Linked DNA regions of Blastochloris tepida. The protein of the gene in region 1 interacts with the protein of each later gene in a pairwise test. Links are inferred from orthologs where the notes say so. Each region holds a gene or a part of one and is shown on either strand. Other genes may lie near its edges. The genes, in order: gyrA and gyrB.

Region 1 (6,141 bases):
AGAAAGATCAGGTAGCCGGCGCCGAGGTAACGGATCAGGTCGAAATGGGCCGAGAACACCTCGACGATCCAGGTGAGACCGGCGGCAACCGTGCAGAGCTGCAGCACCACCCCGGCATTGACCCCGGCCACCGCGAGCAGGCCCGCGGTGCGGCCGTGGCGCAGGGTGGTGCCGACCACCAGCGCGACGTTCGGCCCGGGGGTGGCGATCAGCGCCGCGGTAGCGAGAACGAACAGCAGCCAGGTTTCAACGGTCATCGCGGCTCACCCTTCCCCGCCGTCGTCCTCGCCCTCGCCGTTCGCATCGGCGCTTGCCTCGCCGGCGGTCTCCTCGCTCACCCGCTCGACCGAGACCACCCGCTCGCCCTCGGCGGTGTTGAAGATGATCACGCCTTGGGTCGAGCGGCCGGCGATGCGGATGCCGTCGACCGGGCAGCGGATGAGCTGGCCGCCATTGGTGACCAGCATGATCTGGTCGGAATCCTCGACCGGGAACGAGGCCACCAGCGGCCCGTTGCGGTCGTTCACCGCCATGGCGGCGATGCCTTTGCCGCCGCGGCCGGCGATGCGGTACTCGAACGACGATGAGCGCTTGCCGAAGCCGTTCTCCGAGACGGTGAGGATGAACTGCTCCTGGGCGCCCATCTCGATATAGCGCTCGGGCGCGAGCTGGCCGTTGCCGGCAGCCTCCTCGCCCTCCTCCGCCACCACCGGCTCGTCCGGCACATCGTCGCCGGCCGCGCGGCGCATGGCAGACGCCTGCTTGAGATAGGCGGCGCGCTCGGCCGAGGTCGCCTCGGCATGGCGCAGGATGGCCATGGAGATGACGCGGTCGTCTCCCTCCAGCCGGATGCCGCGCACGCCGGTCGATTCGCGACCCTTGAACAGGCGCACGTCGCCGACGGGGAAGCGGATGCACTGGCCGTTCGCCGCGGTGAGCAGCACGTCGTCGGCCTCGGTGCAGAGCGCCACACCGGCGATCGCCTCGCCCTCCTCCGTCAGCTTCATCGCGATCTTGCCGTTGCGGTTGACCTGGACGAAGTCGGACAGCTCGTTCTTGCGCACGCCGCCGGCGGTGGTGGCGAACATGATCTGATAGTTCGCCCAGGTCGACTCATCCTCCGGCAGCGGCATGATCGAGGTGATGCGCTCGCCCTGCTCCAAGGGCAGGATGTTGACCAGCGCCTTGCCGCGCCCCTGCGGCGGCGCCAAGGGCAGGCGCCAGACTTTCAGCTTGTAGACCATACCGCGCGAGGAGAAGAACAGCACCGGCGCGTGGGTGGAGGCGACGAACAGGCGGGTGACGAAATCCTCCTCCCGCGTCTGCATGCCCGAGCGGCCCTTGCCGCCGCGGCGCTGCGCCCGGTAGGTCGACAGCGGCACGCGCTTGACATAGCCGGCGTGCGACACGGTCACCACCATGTCCTCGCGCTGGATGAGATCCTCATCCTCCATGTCGGCGTCGGCTTCGACGATCTCGGTCTTGCGCGGGGTGGCAAATTCGCTCTGCAGCTCGACCAGCTCGGTCTTGACGATGGCCATGATGCGGGCGCGCGAGCGCAGGATGTCGAGATAGTCGGTGATCTCGGCGGCGAGCTTGTCGAGTTCCTGGGCGATCTCCTCGCGGCCCAGCGCGGTGAGGCGCTGCAGGCGGAGGTCGAGGATCGCGCGCGCCTGCTCCTCGGTGAGGCGGATGGTGCCGTCCTCGCCGATGCGGTGGCGCGGGTCGTCGATCAGCGCCAGCAGCGGCTCGACGTCCCGCGCCGGCCAGTCGCGCGCCATCAGGGCTTCGCGGGCCGTCGCGGCGTCCGGCGAGGTGCGGATCAGCCGGATCACCTCGTCAATATTGGCCACCGCGATGGCGAGGCCGACCAGGATGTGGGCGCGGTCGCGCGCCTTGCGCAGCAGGAACTTGGTGCGGCGGCTGACCACCTCTTCGCGGAAGGCGACGAAGGCCGAGATCAGATCCTTCAAGTTCATCAGCGCCGGCCGGCCGCCGGCCAGCGCCACCATGTTGACGCCGAACGTGGTCTGCAGCGGCGTGAAGCGGTAGAGCTGGTTCAGCACCACGTCGGGCACCGCGTCGCGCTTGAGCTCGACAACCACGCGCACGCCCTGACGGTCGCTCTCGTCGCGCAGGTCGGAGACGCCCTCGATGCGCTTCTCCCGCACCAACTCGGCGATCTTCTCGACCATCGACGCCTTGTTCACCTGGTAGGGCACCTCGGTGATGATGATGGCTTCGCGGTCCTTGCGGATGGTCTCGATCGACACCTTGCCCCGCATCACCACCGAGCCGCGGCCGGTGTGGAAGGCGGAGCGGATGCCGCCGCGGCCGAGGATCAGGCCGCCGGTCGGGAAATCCGGCCCCGGCATGCGCTCGGCCAGCTCGTCGATGCCGATCCCCGGATTGTCGATGTAGGCGATGCAGGCATCGATCACCTCGCCGAGATTGTGCGGCGGGATGTTGGTGGCCATGCCGACCGCGATGCCACCCGCGCCATTGGCCAGCAGATTGGGGAAGCGCGCCGGCAGCACCGACGGCTCGCGCTCGGAATTGTCGTAGTTGGGCAGGAACTCGACGGTGTCCTTGTCGAGGTCGTCGAGAAGCGCGCCCGCGACCTTCTGCAGGCGCACCTCGGTGTAGCGCATCGCCGCCGGCGGATCGCCGTCGAGCGAGCCGAAATTGCCCTGCCCGTCGATCAGCGTCAGACGCATCGAGAAGGGCTGCGCCATGCGCACCAGCGCGTCATAGACCGCCTGATCGCCATGCGGATGATACTTACCGATGACGTCGCCGACCACGCGGGCCGATTTGCGGTACGGCTTGTTCCACTCGTAACCGTTCTCGCTCATCGAGAACAGGATGCGGCGATGCACAGGCTTGAGCCCGTCGCGCACGTCGGGCAGCGCCCGGCTCACGATCACGCTCATCGCGTAATCGAGGTAGGAGCGCTTCATCTCCTCGGCGATGGAGACAGGACGAACGTCGGAGGAATCGCCGCCTTGGGGGTTCGCGGGGTCGTTGGGCAACATCGCCTCGGTGTGCTGGGATGATGCGGATACCGGCCCAAGGGGCCGGATCCGCAGTCCGATCGCTGGAAACCCCGTTCTTGAACAAGGATTTCGGGCAAAATTCGGATCCGGCGATCACGGAGTGACCGGCCGGATGCTGCAATGCCTGCCTGGATAGCCGATTCCGCCGCCCGGCGCCACCGCCGCAAGCCTGCAAAGGCGGGGATTTTTCAGTTTAGTTTCAGATATTTGTGCGAAGCGTTGCGGGAGGTTCCAGCGCGCCGGCCAGGGTTGCGGCCCTCATCGCCCGCCCCGCCGGCCCGGGCTCACGGCGCCGGCTTGCGGGCCGCCACGGTGATGTAGCCATAGGTGTCGCCACAGTCGCGGAAGACCGCGATCTCGCGGCGGGTGAGGGCCGCGACCTCGGCCAGCGCAGGGTCCATCACGGTGCCCAGCGCGTCGAGCCGGGCCGCCAGCGGCAGATAGTAGCTCTCCCACCAGTCCTCGACCGGCAGCACGAAGTCGGCGACCGGCTCGAAGCCGCGGCCGGCGACCTCGGCGCGCAGGGCCGTCACGTCGGTCATGCCCGGATATTCACGCTCCCAGAACGCGGAGGCTTCCGGCGGCCGCTCCTCCCCCAGCCAGACCAGCTCGCTGAACACGGCGAGGCCGCCCGGCATCAGCAGGTCGCGCCAAGCGTCGAGCGCCCGCCCGACGCCGACCGAATATGCCGCCGCCTCGCACCAGATCAGCGCGGCGGTGCCCGGACCGATGCCGGGATCGTCGAGCGAGGCGACCTCGAATACGATGCGATCGCCGAGCCCGACCAGCTCGGCCCGCTTGCGGGCGATCTCGACCGAGGCCGGGAACACGTCGGACGCCCGGATCACCCGGTCGAGATGGCGGGCGAGCACCCGCGTCGAGGCGCCGGTGCCACAGCCGACGTCGAGCACCTCGCCGGTCGGCGGCAGCAGCGGACGCACGAGGTTGAGCGCGCGCAGGGTGGACGCAGTCGTGCCGGGCCCCTGGCGAATCAGGTCGCCGAATACCCGCATGAATGCGTCTTCAATGGTCATGCTTTTTTCCCCTCGCCTTCTTCTAGCGCCGGAGCCGAGCGGGCGGAAGCGTATCCAACACCGATTGCGTGCGGACGATTGTCTTACCGTGGGAGAACACTTGCCGTGGGAGAACATTTGCCGCGATAGAGCATTTGCCGGTTGCGGACGCGGAGTCGGCGTAGAACGCGAGGGATGTCAGCCCGCGCGCGGCAGCCGCACCACCGCGGTCATGGCGCCGGGCGCGGTCGGGCCGAGCGTCAGCGCCCCGTCCCAGGCTTCGGCGAGGTCGGCGGCGATGGCGAGGCCAAGCCCGGTGCCGGGCCCGGTCTGGTCGAGACGGCCGCCGCGCCGGAGCGCGATCGGCACCTGGGCCTCCGGAATGCCCGGCCCGTCATCGATGACCGAGATCACCACCCAATCCGCCTCGGCGACCGCCCGCACCTCGATGCGCTCGGCGGCATGGCGGGCGGCATTCTCCAGCAGATTGCCGAGGATCTCGGTCAGGTCGTCGGGCTGGATGCGGACGGCGAGGTCGGCAGGCACGTCGTTCGACCATTCGAGCGCCTCGCCGCGCGACGTGCGGCGCACCACGGCGATGACCTGCGCCGCCACCGCCGCCACCATGGCACGGGCAGTGGTGGTGCCGCCGGTGCGGCGTGCCCGCGCCAGTTCCCGCTCGACGTGCCGGCGCATCGCCTCGCCGATGGCGGCGAGGTCGGCGGCGATGACGCTCTCGCCCTTGGCCTGCAGCCGGTCGATGTCGCCGGCCAGCACCTGCAGCGGCGTCTTGAGCCCGTGGGCGAGGTCGGAGGCGCGTGCCCGCGCCGCCGTGACCTGACGTTCACGCTGCTCCAGCAGGGCGTCGACCTCGGCGGCCAGCGGGCGAACCTCGTCGGGGAAGGCCGTGCCGAGCCGCTCGGCGGTGCCGGCGCGGATCGCCGCCAGCCGGGCCTGCACCGCCTTGAGCGGCGCCAGACCCACCGCCACCTGCACCGCCGAGGCCGCCACCAGCAGCAGCGCCACCAGACCGAGAAACGGCAGCAGGTCGCCGGCAAAATCGCGGGTCGCCGCGGTGAGATCGGCCACGTCCTGCGCCACAGCCACCCGCACCGCGCCGCCGCCCAGCCGCGGCGACAGGATCACCCGCCGCTCCACCGCCAACAGCGTGCCGCCCCCCGGCCCCGGGATGCGGTGGTGGTGCAGCGTGCCTTCCGACAGTTCGTCGGCTGGCAGCGCCAGTTGCGAATCCCACAGCGAGCGCGACCGATCGATCAGGCCGCCCGGCTCGGCCGTCACCTGCCAGTAGAGCCCGGCCAGCGGCTTGTCGAAGCGTGGGTCGTCGGGCGGATCGGTCTCGGCCAGCCGGCCGCTGGTGTCGCTGTCGAGCCCCGCCAACAGCCGGTCGAGAATGACCGTCAGGTCGGCTGCCATGCGCCGCTCGACGTGGCGCTCGAACAGCATGGTCAGCCCCAGCGCGGCGAGCCCGAGCGCCAGGAGAATCGACACCGCTCCGGCCGCGAACAGCCGCAGCCGCAGCGAGCCGCCGATCACGGCCGCGGCTCCGCCACCAGATAGCCGAAGCCACGGCGGGTCTCGATCAGCTCGGCGCCCAGCTTGCGGCGCAGCCGGGTGACCAGCGCTTCCAGGGCGTTGGCGTCGCGGGCATCGTCGTCGCCATAGAGATGGCCGATCAGCTCATGGGCCGGCACCACCCGCCCCTTGTGGAGCGCCAGATAGGCCACCAGCCGGTATTCGAGTGGAGAGAGCGTCACCGGCAGGCCGCGCACCGTCACCCGCATCTCGCGCGGATCGACGGCGAGCGGGCCGGCCTCGATCACCGCCGTGCCGATTCCCGCCGAGCGGCGGACGAGCGCACGGGCACGGGCGACCAGCTCCTCCATGCGGAAGGGCTTCGGCAGATAGTCGTCGGCGCCGGCATCGATGCCTTCCACCCGCTCGGCCCAGGTGCCGCGCGCCGACAGCACCAGCACCGGCATCTGGCGCCCGTTGCGCCGCCAGCGCTTGAGCACCGCCAGACCGTCGAGCCCCGGCAGGCCGAGATCGAGCAC
Region 2 (5,868 bases), 1.1 Mb from region 1 along the record:
GCACGCGAACGCGAATGCCTAGCCTGGACCTCGGTCGGCAAGACCGCCTGGGAAATCGGCAGCATTCTCGGCATTTCCGAGCACACCGCGGTGGCCCACCTGAATGCGGCGGTGCGCAAGCTCGGCGCCGCCTCCCGCGCCCATGCTGTCGCCGAGGCGCTTCGCCGCGGCCTGATCGAATAGACGATTGCCGAAGGACCGGCCGCGATCAGGGCCTGCCGCCCGCGGCGACCGCCGAGGCTGCGTCCGGAAACCATGGGAAAACCTTAAGGTCCGGCCGCGAACTTTATCGCCACGCGCGGGTTGCATGTCTGGCATGCTACGATACTATAACTCCCGCAAGTTGCATACCGATATTGGTCGTAACAGACGAACGTATCGTTTCCCGGCCGAAACCCGCTGAATACGCGCCCGAAGAAACTCCAGGGTGGTGTAATGTTACTAGAAATGGGAATGTTTCGACAGTCGGCTATCCGCCATCGTTCGCTTCAGGATAGCGGGTTGATTCGCGGCCGGTTCAGCGGGCAGGCGCGTGGGCGGAGTGACAGGGGATGCGCGCGGACTGTGGCGAGTCCGGAGTTCCGGACAGCGTAAATGGCGCGGCAGGAGACGCACGGGTGCTGTCGATGGTGAAGCCGGTGAGTGGTGCCGTGCCGCTGTCGCCGGGCCTCGTCGACGATGAGACGGTCAATGATGCCCTGGCCCAGGTGCTGGCCAGCGGTCGGCTGCGCAGCGCCGTGCAGTTGCGGCGCTTCCTCGCCTTCGTGGTCGAGGAGAGCCTGGCTGGCCGCGGCGACAAGCTGAAGGCCTACACCATCGCCACGCGCGCCCTCGGCCGGCCCAGCGATTTCGATCCGGGCAAGGACCCGATCGTGCGAGTGGAGGCGACGCGGCTGCGCGCCGCCCTCACCGCCTATTATGCCGACGAGGGCCGCGACGCCGCGCTGCGTTTCCACATGCTGCCGGGCTCGTACCGGCCGCTGGTCGAGACGCGCGAGGGGCTCGGCATCTCGGTCGAGGTGCCGGCGGCGGCATCGCCGGAGGCCGAGCCGGCCGAACCCGCGGTAACGGCGGCCGAAGCGCCCGCCGATGCGGAGCGCGACAAGCGGCTGGTCGTGTGGCTGGCCAGTGCCGCGCTTGCCGTCTCGGTGATCTGCACCAGCCTCGCCGGATTCGGCGTCTATATGCTGAACCAGCACATCATGGTGATCCATGGCGGGCCGAGCCTGACCGAAACCCTGCCGCTTCCCCCCTTTCTGGCGCCCGGCGCACCGGCGCCGACCGCCCCCGCGGCCAACGGCCCCACCGGCAGCGTTCCAGCGGCGGGAGCGCCCGCTGCCACCGCGTCTCCTGCCGCTGCGTCTCCTGCCGGCGCGCCCGCCCCCGCCAAGCGCTGACGGCACGCCCCACTGCAGGCCGCGCCGCCCGCCTTCGCCGCAGCCGGCGGGTTCGGGCCGGCGCGATCCTCGGACGTTGGAACCACACCGGATTTGTGGCGGACGGGGCGCCGATGCTGGGCCGCTGCGGCCGCACGCCGGCTGACGGGGCGTGCGCTCCATCGCCCGCGCCCGCCCGCAGGTGTGGCACAATGGCGGCATCCACTTTTGCGCAAAGCGCCCTAATCTTTTGAAAACGCCTGAAAAAGCACGCGCCGATTTCGCATGAATTCGCCCGCGCGACTGCCTATAGTCCGCCTGCCGATTCCTCGAAAGCCAGGACCGTTTACGTAAATGGTTGAGCCTGTCCGCAAGTCCGCGTCCGAAAGCGATTACGGTGCCGAGTCGATCACCGTGCTGCGCGGCCTCGATGCCGTGCGCAAGCGCCCCGGCATGTATATCGGCGACACCGACGACGGCTCGGGCCTGCACCACATGGTCTATGAGGTGGTCGACAACGCCATCGACGAGGCGCTGGCCGGCTTCGCGTCCCATGTGCGGGTGCGGCTCAATGCCGATGGCTCGGTGACGGTCACCGACGACGGCCGCGGCATCCCCACCGAGATCCACTCCGAGGAGGGTGTGTCGGCGGCCGAGGTCGTGATGACCCAGCTCCATGCCGGCGGCAAGTTCAACCAGAATTCCTACAAGGTCTCCGGCGGCCTGCACGGCGTCGGCGTGTCGGTGGTCAATGCGCTGTCGACGTGGCTCAGGCTGACCATCTGGCGCGACGGCCACGAGCATTTCATGGAGTTCCGCAACGGCGATCCGGTGGCGCCGCTGGCGGTGGTGGGCGAGGCCGGCGACAAGCGCGGCACCGAGGTCACCTTCCTGCCCTCCACCGAGACCTTCACCATGGTGGAGTTCGACTTCGCCACGCTGGAGCACCGGCTGCGCGAGCTGGCCTTCCTCAATTCCGGCGTTCGCATCGTGCTGGAGGACCTTCGCGGCCCCGAGCCGCGCAGCGAGGAGATGCACTACGACGGCGGCGTCGAGGCGTTCGTGCGCTATCTCGACCGCAACAAGACGCCTCTGGTGCCGGCGCCGATCATCTCCAAGTCCGAGCGCGACGGCATCACGGTCGAATGCGCGCTGTGGTGGAACGACGGCTACCACGAGTCCGTCCTGGTGTTCACCAACAACATCCCGCAGCGCGACGGCGGCACCCACCTCGCCGGCTTCCGCGCTGCGCTGACCCGCCATGTCACCGCCTACGCCGAATCCTCCGGCCTGACCAAGCGGGAGAAGGTGGATCTGACCGGCGACGACTGCCGCGAGGGGCTCACCGCGGTGCTGTCGGTGAAGGTGCCCGACCCCAAATTCTCCTCCCAGACCAAGGACAAGCTGGTGTCGTCCGAGGTCCGTCCGGTGGTCGAGAATCTGGTCGGCGAGGCGCTGTCGGTATGGTTCGAGGAGCACCCCGCCGAGGCCAAGTCGATCGTCGGCAAGGTGGTCGAGGCCGCCGCCGCCCGCGAGGCGGCGCGCAAGGCGCGCGAACTCACCCGCCGGAAGGGGCCGCTCGACATCTCCTCGCTGCCCGGCAAGCTCGCCGACTGCCAGGAGAAGGACCCGGCGAAATCCGAGCTGTTCATCGTCGAGGGCGACTCGGCCGGCGGCTCGGCCAAGCAGGGCCGCGACCGCGCCTTCCAGGCCGTCCTGCCGCTGCGCGGCAAGATTCTCAATGTCGAGCGGGCCCGCTTCGACAAGATGCTGTCGAGCCAGGAGATCGGCACGCTGATCACCGCGCTCGGCACCGGCATCGGCCGCGAGGAGTTCAACCCCGACAAGCTGCGCTACCACAAGATCATCATCATGACGGACGCCGACGTCGACGGCGCCCACATCCGCACGCTGCTGCTCACCTTCTTCTTCCGCCAGATGCCGGAATTGATCGAGCGCGGCCACCTCTTCATCGCCCAGCCGCCGCTCTACAAGGTCACCCGCGGCAAGAGCGAGCAGTACCTGAAGGACGAGCGCGCGCTCGAGGACTATCTGATCGATACCGGCCTTGACGAGACGACGCTGACGCTGGCCTCCGGCGAGGTGCGCGGTGGCGCCGATCTGCGGCGCGTGCTCGACGAGGCCCGCACCGTCCGCGCCATCCTGGCCGGCCTGCATCCGCGCTACGACCGTGCGGTGGTCGAGCAGGCGGCGATCGCCGGCGTGCTGACGCCGGCCGTGTTCGACGACGCCGAGAAGGCGGCGGAGGCCGCCAGCTACATCGCCCGCCGGCTCGACGTGCTGGCCGACGAGACCGAGCGCGGCTGGGAGGGCGAGTTCGCCGGCGGCACGTTCCGTTTCGCCCGCACCGTGCGCGGCGTGCGAGAGGTCGCGGCCATCGACGCCGCCCTGCTGTCGAGCGCCGACGCCCGCAAGCTCGACAGCCACGCCCAGACGCTGCAGGAGATCTATGCCCGGCCGGCGACGCTGACCCGCAAGGGCGACAGCCGCGCCATTTTCGGCCCCGTCGGCCTGTTCGAGGCGGTCACCGATACCGGCCGCAAGGGCATCGCGCTGCAGCGCTACAAAGGCCTCGGCGAGATGAACGCCGAGCAGTTGTGGGAGACCACGCTCGACCGCAACGTCCGCTCGCTGCTGCAGGTGAAGGTGAAGGAGACCGACGAGGCCGACGACATCTTCACCAAGCTGATGGGCGACGTCGTCGAGCCGCGCCGCGAATTCATCCAGGACAATGCGCTCTCCGCCAGCGTGGACGTGTGAGAAGGCTTCCGGCTCGCCGGGAACGCGCATGATCGCGCAGATCGGCGAAGGCCGGCGATGATCCGAGGGCGGTGCGCATGAAGATCGCTCTGCTGCTTCTGATCGTGCTGTTGATACCGGTGGGTCTCGTCGGCTCTCTCTATCTGACGCAGGACGGGCTCATCTATCCGCGCATCGTCAACGACGTGCCGCCGCCCAGCGCGGCAGCGGCACGCTTCGAGGCCGTGCATCTGTCCACGCCCGATGGTGCGGAGCTGACCGGCGTCGCGTTCCCGCCCGAGGGGCCGGAGCGGCCGGGCGTGGCGGCCGCGCCGCGCACCGTGCTGGTGCTCGCCTTCGGCGGCAACGCCCATGACGTGGTGGGCTTTGCCACCTTCCTCAAGAACACCGTGTTTCCGCAGCCGGGCGTCGCCGTGGCCGGCGTCAGCTATCGCGGCTATGCGAATGCGCTCGGCACCGCGAGCACCGGCGCGCCCTCGGAGCGCGCGCTCAAGGCCGACGCGCTGCTGGTCCATGACGCCATGGTCGAGCGGTTCAGGCCGGACGCGGTGGTGGCGATCGGCTATTCGCTCGGCTCGGCGGTGGCGACGTACCTTGCGAGCCAGCGTCCGCTGGCGGGGCTGGTGCTGGTGGCGCCGCCGGCCTCGATCCGCCGGCTGGCCCAGGAGCAGTATCCGCTCGTGCCGGTGTCGCTGCTGCTCAAGAGCCCGTGGGCGACCGAGGACATCCTGCCCGCTCTGACCCTGCCGGTCACCGCGCTCTACGCTCCGGCCGACGAGCTGGTGCCGGCCGCGCACATCGAGGTGCTGCGGCAGGCCAATCCGCGGATGACGGTGGTGGCGCTCGAGGATGCCAGCCACGGCACCATCCTCGACCATCCGCGCCTGCCCCAGGTGCTGCGCGACAGCCTCGCCGCCGCGCTCGCCGCGCCGGTGCCGGCGCGCTGACGCCCTTGCCTCGCTGGCGCCGGGCTGGTACACAGGCGCTGGCGAAGATTGAAATTCGCGTTTTCTATCAACATCATACGGCGCGCTGGCGACGCGCTTCCAGGATGCGCCCCATACGGTGCATCTCCATCCGCGCAGGAGCGGCCGTTCGGCACGTCGTCCTGTCGCGCATTGCGAGCCCGGCATGACCTTGCGCTTTCATCGCGGCGACCTGCCCGATCTGTCGCACTATGGCGCCTCCGTCGCCATCGATACCGAAACCATGGGGCTGATGCCGCACCGCGACCGGCTGTGCGTGGTGCAGCTTTCGCCGGGCGACGGTTCCGCCGACATCGTGCAGATTCCGCCCGGCGCGGCGCGGCCCGACAATCTGGTCCGCCTGCTGGCCGATCCCAAGGTGCTGAAGATCTTCCACTTCGCACGTTTCGACCTGGCGGTGCTGGAGCACGCCTTCGGCGTCATGCCGCAGCCGGTCTACTGCACCAAGATCGCCTCGCGCCTTACCCGCACCTATACCGACAAGCACGGGCTCAAGGACCTCGTGCGCGACATGCTGGGCATCGACGTGTCCAAGCAGCAGCAGAGCTCGGACTGGGGCGCCGACACCCTGACCGATCCGCAGATCGCCTATGCGGCAACCGACGTGCTGCATCTGCATGCGCTGAAGGACCGGCTCGACGGCCTGCTCGCCCGCGAGGGCCGCACCGCGCTGGCGCAGGCGTGTTTCGACTTCCTGCCGACACGCGCCCGCCTCGATCTCGCCG

The links.
Region 2: the proteins of gyrA (region 1) and gyrB interact in binary tests that used the Escherichia coli proteins (3 or more experiments, as listed by UniProt). The link is inferred for Blastochloris tepida from one-to-one orthologs.

Annotation. Positions count from the first base shown.
Region 1 is NZ_AP018907.1:2,038,257-2,044,397, forward strand. The notes cover bases 64-3,423. They hold gyrA (DNA gyrase subunit A), read right to left. Parts: upstream 3,036-3,423; coding sequence 264-3,035; downstream 64-263. Other genes in these bases: BLTE_RS09395 (LysE family translocator), read right to left, coding at 64-257; BLTE_RS09405 (class I SAM-dependent methyltransferase), read right to left, coding at 3,341-3,423. Outside these bases: more of BLTE_RS09395, read right to left, coding at 1-63; more of BLTE_RS09405, read right to left, coding at 3,424-4,090; BLTE_RS09410 (sensor histidine kinase), read right to left, coding at 4,268-5,623; BLTE_RS09415 (response regulator transcription factor), read right to left, coding at 5,620-6,141. UniProt on the Escherichia coli protein: A type II topoisomerase that negatively supercoils closed circular double-stranded (ds) DNA in an ATP-dependent manner to maintain chromosomes in an underwound state.
Region 2 is NZ_AP018907.1:3,089,365-3,095,232, forward strand. What follows is about bases 1,357-4,443. They hold gyrB (DNA topoisomerase (ATP-hydrolyzing) subunit B), read left to right. Parts: upstream 1,357-1,730; coding sequence 1,731-4,157; downstream 4,158-4,443. Other genes in these bases: BLTE_RS13995 (hypothetical protein), read left to right, coding at 1,357-1,397; BLTE_RS14005 (alpha/beta hydrolase), read left to right, coding at 4,235-4,443. Also shown: BLTE_RS13990 (helix-turn-helix transcriptional regulator), read left to right, coding at 1-183; more of BLTE_RS13995, read left to right, coding at 618-1,356; more of BLTE_RS14005, read left to right, coding at 4,444-5,104; BLTE_RS14010 (ribonuclease D), read left to right, coding at 5,289-5,868. UniProt on the Escherichia coli protein: DNA gyrase negatively supercoils closed circular double-stranded DNA in an ATP-dependent manner to maintain chromosomes in an underwound state.